2 linked regions of the Saccharothrix espanaensis DSM 44229 genome follow. The protein of the gene in region 1 interacts with the protein of each later gene in a pairwise test. Links are inferred from orthologs where the notes say so. Each region holds a gene or a part of one and is shown on either strand. Other genes may lie near its edges. The genes, in order: panC and BN6_RS15470.

The links.
Region 2: the proteins of panC (region 1) and BN6_RS15470 interact in binary tests that used the Escherichia coli proteins (3 or more experiments, as listed by UniProt). The link is inferred for Saccharothrix espanaensis DSM 44229 from one-to-one orthologs.

The regions. Positions count from the first base shown.
Region 1 is NC_019673.1:364,039-368,318, forward strand. What follows is about bases 1-2,963. They hold panC (pantoate--beta-alanine ligase), read left to right. Parts: upstream 1-1,018; coding sequence 1,019-1,909; downstream 1,910-2,963. Other genes in these bases: BN6_RS01780 (Rossmann-like and DUF2520 domain-containing protein), read left to right, coding at 129-1,022; panD (aspartate 1-decarboxylase), read left to right, coding at 1,921-2,436; BN6_RS01795 (type III pantothenate kinase), read left to right, coding at 2,464-2,963. Outside these bases: more of BN6_RS01795, read left to right, coding at 2,964-3,249; BN6_RS01800 (class I SAM-dependent methyltransferase), read right to left, coding at 3,846-4,280. UniProt on the Escherichia coli protein: Catalyzes the condensation of pantoate with beta-alanine in an ATP-dependent reaction via a pantoyl-adenylate intermediate.
Region 2 is NC_019673.1:3,378,046-3,389,723, forward strand. The notes cover bases 4,845-7,759. They hold BN6_RS15470 (NUDIX hydrolase), read right to left. Parts: upstream 6,592-7,759; coding sequence 6,097-6,591; downstream 4,845-6,096. Other genes in these bases: BN6_RS15460 (aldo/keto reductase), read left to right, coding at 4,915-5,832; BN6_RS15465 (DUF6191 domain-containing protein), read right to left, coding at 5,804-6,100; BN6_RS15475 (FtsX-like permease family protein), read left to right, coding at 6,693-7,759. In the rest of the region: arc (proteasome ATPase), read left to right, coding at 1-59; BN6_RS15435 (response regulator), read right to left, coding at 117-761; BN6_RS15440 (sensor histidine kinase), read right to left, coding at 758-1,870; BN6_RS15445 (ATP-binding cassette domain-containing protein), read left to right, coding at 1,980-2,900; BN6_RS15450 (ABC transporter permease), read left to right, coding at 2,897-3,664; BN6_RS15455 (glycoside hydrolase family 5 protein), read left to right, coding at 3,775-4,839; more of BN6_RS15475, read left to right, coding at 7,760-9,170; depupylase/deamidase Dop, read left to right, coding at 9,224-10,717; BN6_RS15485 (ubiquitin-like protein Pup), read left to right, coding at 10,803-10,997; prcB (proteasome subunit beta), read left to right, coding at 11,033-11,678.

The sequences.
Region 1 (4,280 bases):
GTTGGGTTTGCCAGAGGGCGGGTGGTGTTCGTCGCAGTTGAGTTCAGTCCGGCGGGCGCGGGATTACGCTCGCGGCCGTCGTCCGGTACCCGCCTAGGGCCTGGAACGCCACTGAAGGAGTACGTCGCATGGACGCGACCCCCCGCCCCGCGCGGCTGGCTGTCGGAGTGATCTCGGCAGGCCGGGTGGGCTCGGTGCTCGGCGCCGCCCTGACCAGGGCGGGCCACGTCGTGAGCTCGGTGTCGGCGGTGTCGCGCGAGTCGCTGCGCCGGGCCGAGGAACTGCTGCCGGACGTGCCGGTGGCTCCACCGCCCGAGGTCGCCGCGTCGGCCGACCTCGTGCTGCTGGCCGTGCCCGACGACGAGCTGGCCGGGCTGGTCCGCGGCCTGGTCGCCACCGGGTCGCTGCGCGCCGGGCAGATCGTCGTGCACACCAGCGGCGCGCAGGGGATCGGCGTGCTGGAACCGGCCCGCGCGGTCGGTGCGCTGTGCGTGGCCCTGCACCCGGTGATGACGTTCACCGGACGCTCCGAGGACGTCGAGCGGATGACCGCGTGCTCGGTCGGCGTGACCGCCGCGGACGGCGACGACGCGGCGTGGAACGTCGGCGAGGCCCTGGTCGTGGAGATGGCCGCGGAGCCCGTGCGCATCCCCGAAACCGCCCGCCCGCTCTACCACGCGGCACTCGCGCACGGCGCGAACCACCTGATCACGCTGGTCGCGGACTGCGCGGACCTGCTCCGCTCGGCCGGGATCGGCGACGCCGAGCGGATGCTCGGGCCGCTGCTGTCGGCCGCGCTGGACAACGTCCTGCGGCACGGCGACCGGGCGCTCACCGGGCCGGTCGCGCGCGGCGACGCCGGCACCGTGGCAAAGCACCTGCGCGTCCTGGCGTCCGAAGCGCCTGACACCCTTGACCCGTACCGGGTTCTCGCGCGCCGCACCGCCGACCGCGCAGAGGCCGCCGGGCTGCTCAAGCCCGATCCGGCCGCCGACGTCCGCACCACTCTTGAGGACCGATGACCAAGCCGCTCACCAAAGACGACTACGTGCCCAACGACGTCACGGTGCACCGTGACCCGGAGCGGTTGCGGCGGGTGGTGCGCGCACTGCGGGCCGCCGGGCGCAACATCGCGCTCGTCCCGACCATGGGCGCGCTGCACGAGGGCCACCGGAAGCTGATCCGGGAAGCGCACGTCATGCAGAACACCGTGGTCGTGGTGTCGATCTTCGTCAACCCCGCGCAGTTCGGTCCCGCGGAGGACTTCTCGACCTACCCCCGGACGTTCGAGTCCGATGTGGACGTCTGCCGGCAGGAGCGGGCCGGCCTGGTGTTCGCGCCGGAGGCGGAGGACATGTACCTGCCCGGTGCGACGGTGACCCTGTCGCCCGGACCGCTCGGCGACGAGCTGGAGGGCGCGTCCCGGCCGGGGCACTTCGCCGGCGTGCTGACCGTGGTGTCCAAGCTGTTCAACATCGTGCAGCCGACGTACGCGGTGTTCGGGGAGAAGGACTACCAGCAGTTGACGCTGATCCACCGGATGGCGCGGGACCTGGACTTCCCGGTGGCCGTGGTGGGCGTGCCGACCGTGCGCGAACCGGACGGCCTGGCCCTGTCCTCGCGCAACCGGTACCTGTCGGAGGAGGAGCGGTCGGCGGCCACCGCGCTGTCGGCGGCGCTGGTGGCGGGCGCGCACGTGAGCGGCGGCGGCGCGGCGGCGGTGCTGTCGGCGGCGTCCTCGGTGCTCGCGGCCGTGCCGTCGGTGGACGTGGACTACCTGGAACTGCGGGCACCGGACCTGGGGCCCGCGCCGGAGAACGGGGACGCGCGGCTGCTCCTCGCCGCGCGAGTGGGCTCCACCCGACTGATCGACAACATCGCCGTGCTGCTCGGCACCGGCGACGAGTGAGGGGGACCGCGATGTTCCGCACCATGCTCAAGTCGAAGATCCACCGGGCCACGGTGACCCAGGCCGACCTGCACTACGTGGGCTCGGTGACCGTGGACCAGGACCTGATGGACGCCGCCGACCTGCTGGCCGGCGAGCAGGTGGCGATCGTGGACGTGACCAACGGGGCGAGGCTGGAGACCTACGTCATCGCCGGTGAGCGCGGGTCGGGCGTGATCGGCATCAACGGGGCGGCGGCGCACCTGGTCAAGCCCGGCGACCTGGTCATCCTGATCGCGTACGGGCAGATGGACGACACCGAGGCGCGCGCGTACCAGCCGAGGGTGGTGTTCGTGGACGCGGACAACCGGGTCGTCGACCTCGGAGCGGACGCCGCGCACGCGCCGGAGGGCTCCGGCCTGGTCAGCGGTGCTGTTGTCGCGGACCCCGCGGGCGTGTCGCTCGTCGCCGTGACCGGTACTCCTACTTCGTCGTCCGAGACCGAGGACGCCACGGCGTTGGACGCGTTGATCCAGGCCGAGAACTGACCGGGTCTCGGCGGAGGGGAAGTTCCTGTGCTGCTCGCCATCGACGTCGGCAACACCAACATCGTCCTGGGCCTGTACGACGGGACGGGGGACAAAGCCGCCCTGGTGCGTGACTGGCGGATGCGCACCGACGCGCGGATGACCGCCGACGAGCTGGCGCTGACCATGCGCGGGTTGTTGGGGGAGTACGCGGACAAGATCACCGGCATCTCGGCGCTGTCGACGGTCCCGGCGGTGCTGAGGGAACTGCGCGTGATGCTCGGCCGGTACTACTCGGCGGTGCCGAAGGTGCTGGTGGAGCCGGGAGTGCGGACCGGCGTGCCGCTGCTCGTGGACAACCCGAAGGAAGTCGGCTCGGACCGGGTGATCAACACCCTCGCCGCGCACCACCTGCACAGCACGGCGTGCGTGGTGGTCGACTTCGGCACGTCGACGAACCTGGACGTCATCTCGGCCAAGGGCGAGTTCCTGGGCGGCGCACTGGCCCCCGGCATCGAGATCTCGGTCGACGCCCTGGCCGCCCGCGCGGCACAGCTGCGCAAGGTGGAGCTGGTACGACCCCGTTCGGTGATCGGGAAGAACACGGTCGAGTGCCTCCAGTCCGGGATCGTGTACGGATTCGTGGGTCAGGTGGACGGCCTGGTACGCCGGATCGTGGACGAACTCCAGGTGAGCGAACCCGGCCCGGTGACGGTGATCGCCACCGGCGGCCTGGCACCGCTGGTGGTCACGGAGTCGGCCACGATCCACGCCCACGTCCCGGACCTGACCCTGCTGGGCCTGCGCCTGGTCTTCGAACGCAACATGCGCTGACCCGTTCCGGCTCTGCCCTGAGCCCCCGCGTGACTGGGTTCTTCAAGCTCGCCGGCCGGCTTGTCGCTTGGCTGGTGGTCTCGGACTGTTGTGCCGGATTGTCGGTGGTGCGTGGGAAAATGGTGTTGGGGGCCGGAGGCCACGCTTGTCGGCGTCGGCGTGCTGACCTGCGCGTTCGAGCGGTCGCGCTGGGCTGGTGCAGAGGATTGTCGGTGGTGCGTGGGAAAGTGGTGTCGGGGGCCGGAGGCCACGCTTGTCGGCGTGGCCTGACGTGGCTGTTCTAGCGGCTGTGCCGCCGCGTGCGCGGGAAGTCGCCTCCCACGTGAGGACCTCCGACCCGCTTCCGGACCGCCCAGGTGTGCGCGGGCCAGGCACTATCGGAGCGTTCGTCGTCGTCCGCATTGGGTCCGGGGCTGGTTGCGAAGCCCGGCCAGGTGCAGCAGGCGGGCCGGTGAGGCCCAAAAGCGAAAAGCGTCCTCGCCGGACGGGCGAGCCGCCAAGGATGACGGAAAAGCGGGTGGCGGCAGGTGGATTGTGGGGGTGCGGGTGTGCTCCTGCATGTGGGCACGGTGGGTGGGCGGGCCGGCGCTGGGCGGTTAGCGGCGCTGAAGGCGGGTCGCTTCTGTCACCAACGGGAAGTCGAACTCGCCCGTTGCCGTTTCCGGGTTGCTTTTCAGGTAGGTCAGCAGGGACGTCAGCAGTTCCTCCCGTTCCGCTGCCGAGATCACGAGGGTGTGGGAGTGGGTGCCGATCGTCGCCACCAGGGACTCCGCCGTTCGGCGGTGCGTGTGGGGGAACTTCCGGGTTTCCACGTCCTTGTACGCCTCGTGTTCCGGGATGTCTTCTTCCACCGAGTGCTGGTGGCTCACGGTCGACTTGCCCAACTCGTTGAGCTTCGCGACCCACGGCACCGTTACGTCGGAGTCGTTCCACAGGCTGGCCAGGACGCCTCCTGGGCGCAGGACCCGGGCGATCTCGGTCAGCGCCTTCGCCTTGTCGAACCAGTGGAACGCTTGTCCCACCAGTACGGC
Region 2 (11,678 bases), 3.0 Mb from region 1 along the record:
AGAACCAGGAGTCCGGTCGGGCGATCGACACCGCCACGAACACCGGCCAGTACCTGTAGCACGACCTCGGGAGCCCGTCCGGCGGCCGGACCGCCGGGCGGGCTCCCGCGCGTGGTTCACCCGGCGGGCGCGACCAGGCCGGACTCGTAGGCCGCGATCACCAGCTGGGCCCGGTCGCGGGCCTGCAACTTGTGCAGCAGCCGGCCGATGTGGGTCTTGACCGTGCCCACCGACAGGTGCAGCTCCCGGGTGATCTCGGTGTTGGACAGGCCCCGCGCGATCAGCGCGAGCACCTCCCGCTCCCGGTCGGTGACCCCGGTCAGCCGGACGGTCCTGCGCTCGGGCAGCCGGGCGAACTCGGCGATCAGCCGGCGGGTGACCGAGGGGGACAGCAGGCCGTCGCCGTCGGCGACCACCCGGATCGCGGCGAGCAGCTCGGCGGGCGGCGTGTCCTTGAGCAGGAACCCGCTGGCACCGGCCCGCAGCGCCGAGTACACGTACTCGTCCAGGTCGAACGTGGTCAGGATCAGCACCCGCGCGGACGAGAACGCCGAGAGCTCCCGGGTCGCGGCGATGCCGTCCATGCCGGGCATCCGGACGTCCATCAGCACCACCTGGGGCGAGGTCTCCCGCACCACGGACACCGCCGCGGCACCGTCACCGGCCTCGCCCACCACCCGCAGGTCCGGTGCCGAGTCCACCAGCACCCGGAAGCTGCCGCGCAACAACGCCTGGTCGTCGACCACCACCACGTCGATCACGCGAACGGCACCTCGGCCGACACCTGGAACCCGCCGTCGCCGCGCGGTCCCGCCGAGAACGTCCCCCCGTACACCGCCACCCGCTCCCTCATCCCGATCAGACCGTGCCCGCCGCCGGTGGAGCCGAGCACGCGTTCGCCCGGCCCGTCGTCGGTCACCGAGATGCGCACCGCTGCCTCCCCGACTTCCACGACCACCGCGCACCGGGCCGGTGCCGCGTGCTTGACCACGTTCGTGACCGACTCCTGCACGATCCGGAACACGGTCAACCCGACCGCCTCCGGCAATTGTCCACCGGTCACCGACAGCTCGACCGGAACCCCGGCCATCGACGCCCGTCCCAGCAATCCGGGCAAGTCGGCCAAACCGGGCATGGGGGCCAGTTCGGCGTCGGAATCGGACCGCAACACCCCCAGCAGCCGCCGCATCTCCACCAACGTGCTCCGGCTGGCGGTCTCGATCACCTGCAACGCCTCCTGGGCCTGCTCGGGCTGCTCGGCGGCCACGTGGTTCGCGATCCCGGCTTTCACCGCGATCAGCGACAGGCTGTGCGCGACCACGTCGTGCAGTTCCCGGGCGATCCGCATCCGCTCGTCCACGACCGCCCGCGCCGCGTGTTCCGCCGCCTGGCGCTCGGCGTAGCCGCGGCGGACCTGCGTGGACCGGCCCAACGCCCAGGCACCGCCGGACAGCAGCACCACGAACGCGGCCAGGCCGATGTCGTCCGGCCACGGCTCACCGATGAAGATCGACACCGCCGACAGCACCAGAGAGCAGACCAACGCACCTACGGCGCGCTTGTGGGCCACTACCGCCGCGACCATGTACAAGGCGAACGCCGTGGGCACGAAAGGCTCCAGCGTGATGTGCACGGTGGTGGCGACGGTCTGCGCGACCACCACGACACCGAACACCGCCAACGGCCACTTCCGCCGGACCGCGAGTGGCAGCCCGATCAGGACCGCCAGGGCGTACCCGAACCACAGCGGCACGGTCGCCGCCCGTTGCTCGGCGAACCCGAGGTACGTCACCGTCACGGCCACGCCCGCGACCACGTCGAGTGCGAACAGGTACGCCGTGGGCAGCCATCGGACGAAGCGGGATCTCACCGGCCGAACCTAACGGCCCCGGCCGGGCACCACATCGGACCGTGGTCCGACCTCGGCCGAAGACCTCCGTCCGATCCGGCGGGCCGGCGCGACCGCGAAGCTCGTCACCGTGATCGAAGTACGCGAACTCACCAAGCGCCACGGCAGCGCCAGAGCCGTCGACGGCCTGAGCTTCGAGGTGAAACCCGGTTACGTGGCGGGCTTCCTGGGCCCGAACGGCGCGGGGAAGTCCACCACGATGCGGGTCATCCTCGGGCTGGACCGCCCCACCTCCGGCGAGGCCCTCGTCAACGGCCGGCACTACGCCGACATCGAACACCCCATGCGCCACGTGGGCGCGCTCCTGGACGCCGGCGCGGTGCACGGTGGCCGCAGCGCCCATAACCACCTGAACGTGCTCGCACGCAGCAATGGCATCGGCCGGGCCCGCGTGGTGCAGACGCTCGAACAGGTCGGGCTCGCGGGCGTGGCCGACCGCCGGGTCTCGACCCTCTCGCTGGGCATGAAGCAACGCCTCGGCGTGGCCGCCGCCCTGCTCGGCGATCCGGGCGTGCTGCTGTTCGACGAGCCGGTCAACGGCCTGGACCCGGAGGGCATCCGCTGGATCCGGCACCTCATGCGCGGGCTGGCCGCCGAGGGGCGGACCGTCCTGGTCTCCAGCCACCTGATGAGCGAGATGGCGCTGACCGCCGACCGGGTGATCGTCATCGGCCGGGGCCGGTTGATCCTGGAGGCGTCCATGCAGGACCTGGCCGACCGGTTCCAGAAGGACGTCCTCGTCCGCACCTCCGCCCGCGCCGAACTGGCGGAATCGCTGCGGCGGGCGGGTGCCGAGGTCCGCTCCGAGCCGGACGCGCTGATCGTGCACGGGCTCACCGCCTACGACATCGGCGAACTGGCCGCGCGCCACCACCTCCCGGTGCACGAGCTGACCCCGAGGACGGCGTCGCTGGAGGACGCCTACCTGGAGCTGACCGAGGACAGCGCCGAGTACCGCACCGAGTACCGCACCGAGGGGGTGGCCCGGTGACCGACGCGCTCGCTTCCGAGTTCCTCAAGCTCCGGACCGTCCGCTCGACGGTGCACCTGCTGCTGTCGCTGGCGTTGACGCTGGCGGCGGGCGTGCTGGTGTCGTACCTGATGACCGCCGACTACGACGCGCAGCCGCCGGAGGTGCAGGCCCGTTTCGGGTCCGCCGACCCGGGCATGGTGGTGGTGACGTTCGGCCAGTTCGTGCTCGGCGTGCTGGGCGCGCTGGCGGTGACCTCGGAGTACGGCAGCGGGATGATCCGCACCGCGTTGGTGTCCGTGCCCCGGCGCAGGTCGTTGCTGCTGGCCAAGACCGTCGTCGTCGGAGGGGTGTCGACGGTGGTGGGCGCGGTGGTGACGCTGCTGGCGTACCTGGCGGGCGAGGCGATCACGGGCGACCGGCCCAAGCCGATCTCGGCCTACGACTCGTTCGCCGAGGCGTGGCCGACGCTGCTGGCGAGCACGGCCGCGCTGGCGCTGCTCGGTCTGCTCGGGCTGGGCCTGGGGTTCCTGCTGCGGTCCACGGCGGGCACTCTGGTCACGTTGTGCGGGCTGCTGTTCGTGCTCCCGGCGATGACGATGTTGCTGCCCTCGCCGTGGGACGAACGGGTGAGCGCGGTGATGCTGCCGGGCTTGCCGGCACAACTCGCCGGTCACCTCCCGGACGCGCCGCTGACACCGTGGGGAGCAGCGCTGTTCATGGTGATGTACCTGGTAGCGGCCTTGGGCGGGGGATTGGTGGCGTTGTCGCGCCGGGACGCCTGAGTGTCTTGACGGACGCGGAGCGTGGTCACTACAGTCCGATTCATAGTAAGGAAACTTTCCTGACTAATTCCGCTCAGTCACCGCCGCCCAGACCGAGAGGGGAGAGCCGCATGGCACGGCTCCGGATCGCACTGGCCCTGGCGGCCACGCTCGCACTACCCGGCGTCCTGGTGGGCGCGGCACAAGCGGCACCCACGCCCGGGTTGTCGACCCAGGCGGCAGCCGCCCTGCCCGCGGGCTCGCCCGCCGCGGTCAACGGCCAGCTCAAGGTGTGCGGCGTCAAGCTGTGCAACAAGTACGGCAAGCCGATCCAGCTCCGCGGCATGAGCACGCACGGCATCCAGTGGTACTCGCAGTGCGTCAAGACCGCCTCGCTCGACGCGCTGGCGGGCGACTGGAAGGCCGACGTCCTCCGGATCTCCATGTACATCCAGGAAGACGGGTACGAGACCAACCCGCGCAAGTTCACCGACATGGTGCACGGGTACATCGAGGAGGCCACCAAGCGCGGCCTGTACGCCCTGGTCGACTGGCACCAGCTCGACCCCGGCGACCCGAACTACAACACCTCGCGCGCCAAGACGTTCTTCAAGGAGATCGCCCAGCGGCACAAGGACAAGACCAACATCATCTACGACATCGCCAACGAGCCGAACAACGTGTCGTGGGCGAAGGTCAAGTCCTACGCCGAGCAGGTCATCCCGGTCATCCGCGCCGAGGACTCCGACAGCCTGGTGCTGGTCGGCACGAACGGCTGGTCCACCTTCGGGCACTCCGACGGCAAGGACCCGCAGGACGTGGTCAAGAACAAGGTGTCCGCGTCGAACGTCATGTACACGTTCCACTTCTACGCCGGCGACCACGGCAGCGACTACCTCGCCGTGCTGTCGAAGCTCGCCGACCAGGTGCCGGTGTTCGTCACCGAGTTCGGCACCCAGAAGGCGTCCGGCGACGGCTCGAACAACTTCACCCAGTCGCAGAAGTACATCGACCTGATGAACGCGAAGAAGATCAGCTGGGTCAACTGGAACTTCTCCGACGACGAGCGCTCCGGCGCGGTGTTCAAGCCCGGCACCTGCTCCGGCTCCTCGTTCACCGGCACCAGCAAGCTCAAGCCCGCCGGCGTGTGGATCCGCGACCGCATCCGCACCGCCGACGACTTCCCGACGAGCTGACCGCCCCGGCCCGGATGTACCCGCTCTGATCACGGTGACCCGCGGCCCGACGTGGCTGCGGGTTACCGTAGGCAGGTGTCCGACATCGCCCTTGGTCTCGCCGCGCTCGGCCGTCCCGCCTACATCAACCTGGGACGGGAGGATGCGCTGCCGGCCCACCGCGACGTCGACGCGATGCGCGCCGCCTGCCACGAGGTGCTCGACGCCGCCTACGCGGCCGGCGTGCGGCGGGTCGACGCGGCCCGCTCCTACGGCCGGGCCGAGGAGTTCCTGGCCCAGTGGCTCGCCGAGCGCGGCCACCGCGACGTCCGGGTCTCCAGCAAGTGGGGCTACGAGTACGTCGCGGACTGGCGGCCGGACGCCGAGGTGCACGAGGTCAAGGAGCACTCCGTGGCCCGGTTCACCCGCCAGTGGGGTGAAACCGAGGCGCTGCTCGGCCACCACGTCGAGCTGTACGAGGTGCACTCGCTGACCGACGACAGCCCCCTGTTCGGCGACCTGGAGCTGCTGGCGGCGCTCGGCGCGCTGCGCGACTCCGGCGTCCGCCTGGGCTTCTCCACCTCCGGGCCGCGCCAGGCGGACACCGTGCGCCGCGCCCTGGAGCTGGAGATGGAGGGGCGGCGGCTGTTCGAGGCCGTCCAGTCCACCTGGAACGTCCTGGAGCCCTCCGCCGGCGCGGCGCTGGCGTGGGCGCACGAGACCGGCGCCGAGGTGTTCGTCAAGGAGGGGCTGGCCAACGGCCGGCTCGCGGTCGACCCGCCGGCGCGGGTCCGCGAGCTCGCCGAGAAGCACGACGTCGGCCCGGACGCGATCGCGCTCGCCGCCGTGCGCGCCCAGCCGTGGGCGGACGTGGTGCTCTCCGGCGCGGCGAGCGCCGGGCAGCTGCACGCCAACCTCAAGGCGCGCGAGGTCGACCTGGACCCCGACGAGCTCGACCTCGCCGAGGACCCGGGCGGCTACTGGGCTACTCGGGCCGCGCTGCCCTGGGCGTGAGGCGCACCGCCCCCGAGTCGAGGTCGATCGCCCGGTCGTTCGGCGGCGCGCCGTCCTCCTCCTCGTCGCGCAGCATCAGCTCGGTGCGCCGCTGGTCCATCTCGGCGAGCTTGGTGCCGTAGAGCATCAGCGTGAACTCGTCGAGGCCCGCCTGCCCGACCACGGGGTGCTCGCCCCTGCGCCGGCGGATCCACCGCAGCAGCTTCTCCCCGGTCGCCAGGGCGAACAGCAGCACGGCGAGGCCGGGGATCGACATCGCGAAGATCATGCCCACGAGAACCACTCCCTGATCAGGGCCCGACCGTCCGGCACCACCGGCCACTCGGGGCACTCCGCCTTCGCCCGGACTTCGGCCACGTCCACCCACTCGCCCGATGCGACCTCTTCGGGTTGCAGGGTGAACGGACCGTCGCAGCGCACCTCGTAAACGTGCGCGATGTAGCGGATGGTTCCGTCGACGAACGGTGTCTTGAAGAGGAACTTCGGCGGTTCGGTGACACCCAGCTCCTCGGCCAGCTCGCGCACCGCGCACTCGTCCGGCGTCTCGTCCGCCGCGACGACTCCGCCGCACGTCGGGTCGTACAGGCCGGGGTAGACGTCCTTGGTGTCCGTACGACGGTGCACGAACAGCCGCTCGCCGTCCCGTGACCGCACGACGATCACCGCGCACGCGTGCCACAGGCCCTCCGCGCGCATCCGTGCCCGCGTCGCCGAGCCCACCGGAGTGCCGTCCGGGTCCACCACCAGCACGTGCTCCACGAGATCCTCCCCAGGTCGTATCCACCAGTGATACCTCGGGGCGACGCCCGCCGACGACTCCCGTTCATACGGTCTTGTCGTTCGCGTCATGAGGAGGAGTTGTGCCCACATCCCTGCGGCTCGCGGTGGCCGAGTTCCGCAACCGACCAGGCCGGGCCGTGCTGCCCGGGGTCGCCCTGGTCGTCGGCGTCGCCTGCCTGCTGGCCGCCCTGATGCTCAGCGACGCCATGGTCAAGGCCACCAACGACGGCGCTCCGGTCGTCCCGGCCGACGTGGACCTCGTGGTGCGCACGGTGCCCCTCACCGACGGGGTGCTCGACCAGGCGACCGCCGACCGGGTCGCCGCCGCGCCCGGCGTGCGCGAGGTCGTCGCGGTCAAGCGGACCGGGGTCGACCTGCTGCTCGCCGACGGCCGGGCGGACCCGCGCCGGCGCGCCGTGGCCGACGTCGAACCGGACCGGGAGGGGCTGCGCCGGGTGCCGATCCTGGAGGGCCGCTCGCCCGGCCGCGACGGCGAGATCGCCCTCGACCGGGTGACCGCCTACCAGCACGACCTGCACCCCGGCGCGTCCGTCCGGATCGCCGACGCGGCCGGCAAGCCGCTCGACGTCGTCGTCCGGGGGATCACCAAGCGCGGCGCGCAGGGTGAGCAGCCCTCGCTCGTCGTGGGGGAGGGGCTCGCCGCCAAGCTCGGCGGCGAGCCCGACCACCTGGCGCTGTACGTGCTGGGCGGTGACGCGGCGGGCGTCGCGCAGGCGGCGGGCGAGTCGCTGCGGGTCACCCCGGCGGCCGCGGTCAAGGCCGAACCGCCGTCCGACGACCTCGCCGTCGTGCTGCTGCCCTTCAGCATCCTCGCGCTCGCCACCTCGGTGTTCGTCGCGGCGGCGACGTTCCGGGCCGTGTACGCGCAACGCCAGAAGCACACCGCCCTGATGCGCTGCCTGGGCGCGCACCGGGGGCCGCTGGTCTGGGCGAACCTGCTGGAAGCCCTGCTCACCGGCGCGGTCGCGGGCGCGGTCGGCGCGCTGCTGGGCGGCACCGTCGCGTGGCTGCTGGCCCGGCTGTTCGACTCGACCGGGCTGTCCACGATGCTCGGCGCGGTCCAGCTCGACCCGGCGCTGGTGCCCTCCGGCGGGCAGTTGCTGCTCGGTGTCGCGGTGGCCGCCCTGCTCAGCGCGTTCGCCGCGGTCCGGCCGGCGCTGGCCGCCGCGCGCATCTCGCCGCTGGCCGCGCTGCGGACCTCCGAAGGCGCCACGCCGGACAGTGCCGTGGTCCGCCGTCGACGGGTGTTCGGCCTGGTCCTGGTCGCGGCCGCGACGGGGATGGCGGCGCTCGGCGTGCTCGCCAAGGGTTCGGTCGCGGCGATCTTCCTCATCCTGTTCTCCGGCATCACGGCCGTCTTCGGCCTGTTCGGCGTGCTCGGGCCGGTCGTGGTGCCCGCGCTCGGCCGGATCTTCGGCTCGGTGGCGAGCCGGTTCGGCGGCGCGCAGTGGAAGCTGGCCTCCGCCGAGGTGCGGCGGGTGCCGCAGCGCTCCGCGTCGGTCGCCATGCCGCTGCTGCTGGCCGCCGCCATGGTCACCTACTTCGCGGTCACCGTCGGGTCGGCGCAGAACCTGGAGGACGAGTTCAGCAACGCGCCCCGACCGGACGCGGTGGTCGCCGACTCCGGCGGCCGTCCGCTCGACCCCGCCGCGGCGGCGGCCGTGAACCGGCCGGAGGTCGCCGGCACCGTCGTCCTGCACACCACGCGGGGCAGCCAGACCGACAACGTCGGCGAGCGCTACACCACCCGGGTCGCCGGCGTGGACGCCGGGCGGATGCGCGACTTCCTGGCCGGGCAGTCCGTCGCCCGTCCCGACTTCGTCGACGGGACCGTGCTGCTGGAGGAGTACACCGCGCGCAACCTGGGCGCGACGGTCGGCCGGCCGGTCACGGTGGAGGGCCTGCCCGGCGGGTCGCGCACGGCGACGTTCGTCGGCACCGTCCCCGACACCCTCGTGGACAACGCGGACGTGATCCTGCCCGACACCGGGCTGGCCGCCGCGTCGAAGGTCCTGGTCTCGTTCAAGCCGGGTGCCGATCCCGCGGCGTTCCAGAGCGCCGTGCGCGCCTCCCTGGGCTCCGCGCCGACCGTCCTGGTGACGACCAAGGTCGACACGAATTCGGAGAACCAGCGCTACCTCGACCTGGGGATCATGATGCTGATGGTGCTGCTGGGGCTTTCCGTCGCGGTGGCCGTGACCGGGATCGGCACCGCGCTGACGATCTCCGTGCAGGAACGTCGCAAGGAGATGGCGCTGCGCCGCGCGCTGGGCGTGACCAAGGGCGGCCTCCAGGGCGGGGTGATCGCCGAGGCGGTGCTGTTGTCGCTGGTGGGCGTGCTCGGCGGCGGGTTGTTCGGGTTGGTGTACGCCGAGCTGACGCTGCTGGCCTTCGGCGTCTACGCGCTGCCCGGCGCGTCGCTGGTGCCGCTGCTGGTCGGCGGGCTGGGCGTGGTCGTGCTGGCCGTGGTCGCGGCCTTCGGACCGGCCCGCGGCGCGTCCCGGATCCGGCCCGCCGCCGGCCTGGCCGCCGGGTGAAACGTGACCTGGGCCCCCGCGAAATGTCGGCCCCACGCCGTAGGCTGCCAGCTATGCGGCGGATCATGGGAACCGAAGTCGAGTACGGCATCTCGGTGCCGGGTGACGCGACGGCCAACCCGGTGCTCACCTCGACACAGGTGGTGCTCGCCTACGCGGCGGCCGCCGACATACCGCGGGCCCGGCGCGCCCGCTGGGACTACGAGGTCGAATCGCCGCTGCGCGACGCGCGCGGCTTCGACCTGGGCGGGCCCGGCGGCCACCCCGGCGACAGCGACGTCGAGGACCTGGGCGCGGCCAACGTCATCCTGACCAACGGCGCGCGGCTCTACGTCGACCACGCGCACCCGGAGTACTCCGCGCCCGAGGTCACCAACGCGCGGGACGCGGTGATCTGGGACAAGGCGGGCGAGCGGATCATGGAGGAGGCGGCCATGCGCGCCGCCACCGTGCCCGGCCAGCCCCGGCTCCAGCTCTACAAGAACAACGTGGACGGCAAGGGCGCCAGCTACGGCACCCACGAGAACTACCTGATGCAGCGCAGCACCCCGTTCACCGCCGTGATCTCGGGCCTGACGCCGTTCTTCGCCTCCCGCCAGGTCGTGGTGGGCTCCGGCCGGGTCGGCATCGGCCCGTCCGGCGAGGAGGCGGGCTTCCAGCTCTCCCAGCGCTCGGACTACATCGAGGTCGAGGTCGGCCTGGAGACCACGCTCAAGCGCGGCATCATCAACACCCGCGACGAGCCGCACGCCGACGCCGACAAGTACCGCCGGCTGCACGTCATCATCGGCGACGCGAACCTGGCCGAGTACTCCACCTACCTCAAGGTCGGCACCGCCTCGCTGGTGCTGGACATGATCGAGGCCGGCCGCCGGTTCGACGACCTGCGGCTGCTCGACCCGGTCCGCGCGGTGCACCAGATCAGCCACGACCCGACGCTCAAGACCAAGGTCGAGCTGACCGGCGGCCGCAAGTTCACCGGCCTGGACATCCAGTACGCCTACCACGAGCGCGCCTCGCGGTTCGTGGAGCAGGAGGGCTACGGCGACCGAGACGTGCTGCGGGTGTGGGGCGAGGTGCTCGACGCGCTGGCCCGCGACCCGCAGGAGTGCGCCGACCGGCTCGACTGGCCCGCCAAGCTGCGCCTGCTGGAGGGCTACCGCGCCCGCGACGGCCTGGCCTGGGGCTCGCCCCGGCTGCACCTGGTCGACCTGCAGTACTCCGACGTGCGGCTGGACAAGGGCCTGTACAACCGGCTGGTCGCCCGCGGCTCGATGAAGCGCCTGGTCAGCGAGGAGGAGGTGCGCGCCGCGGTGCTCGCGCCGCCGGAGGACACCCGCGCCTACTTCCGCGGCCGGTGCCTGGAGCGGTACCCGACCTCGGTGGCCGCCGCGTCGTGGGACTCGGTGATCTTCGACCTGGGCCGCGAGTCGCTGGTCCGGATCCCCACCCTGGAGCCCCTGCGCGGCACGAAGGCGCACGTCGGAGCGCTGCTGGAGGCCTCGGACACGGCGGAGCAACTGGTCGAGGCGCTCACCCGCGGCTGATCAACGCCACGCGAGTGGCAGGCGCAGGATGTCGTGCCCGGTGGGTAGTGTTGGACACGAGGACCGGATGAGCGGGGAGGTCGACATGGCCCAGGAACAGGTCCAGCGGCAAGGCGGCGGTGACGGCGACGACGAGGGCGACGGCGCTGCCGCCGCCGGTCAGGAACGTCGGGAGAAGCTCGGCGAGGACGTCGACGCGATCCTCGACGAGATCGACGACGTCCTGGAGGAGAACGCCGAGGACTTCGTCCGCGCGTACGTGCAAAAGGGCGGCGAGTAGCAGCCTCCGGCTGGAGTAGGGAGAAAAACGCACCTATGGACTACAGCTCGACCGGGCACTTCCCGGCCGCGTCGCTGCCCCCGGCCTACCTGCGGCCGGGGTCGTCGTCGTTCACCGATTTCCTCCGTGCCCAGGCCCCCGAGCTGCTGCCGTCCGCGCAGCGCTACCCGGAGGGCTCGGTGGTGCAGGCTCCGCACGGCACGACCGTCGTGGCGCTGACCTACAAGGGCGGTGTGGTGCTCGCCGGCGACCGGCGGGCCACCATGGGCAGCACGATCGCCCAGCGCGACATGAAGAAGGTCTTCGTCACCGACGACTACTCGGCGGTGGGCATCGCGGGCACCGCGGGCATCGCCATCGAGATCGTCCGGCTGTTCGCGGTGGAACTCCGGCACTACGAGAAGATCGAGGGCGTCTCGCTGTCCCTGGACGGCAAGGCCAACCGGCTGTCCGCGATGATCAAGGGCAACCTGGACGCCGCGCTCGCCGGGCTCGCCGTGGTGCCGCTGTTCGCGGGCTTCGACACCGAGGCGGTCGACCCGGACCGGGCCGGCCGGATCGTGTCCTACGACGTGACCGGCGGCCGGTACGAGGAGTCGCTCGGCTACCAGGCCGTGGGCTCGGGCTCGCTGTTCGCGAAGTCGGCGCTCAAGAAGCTCTACAACCCGGACGCGGACGCCG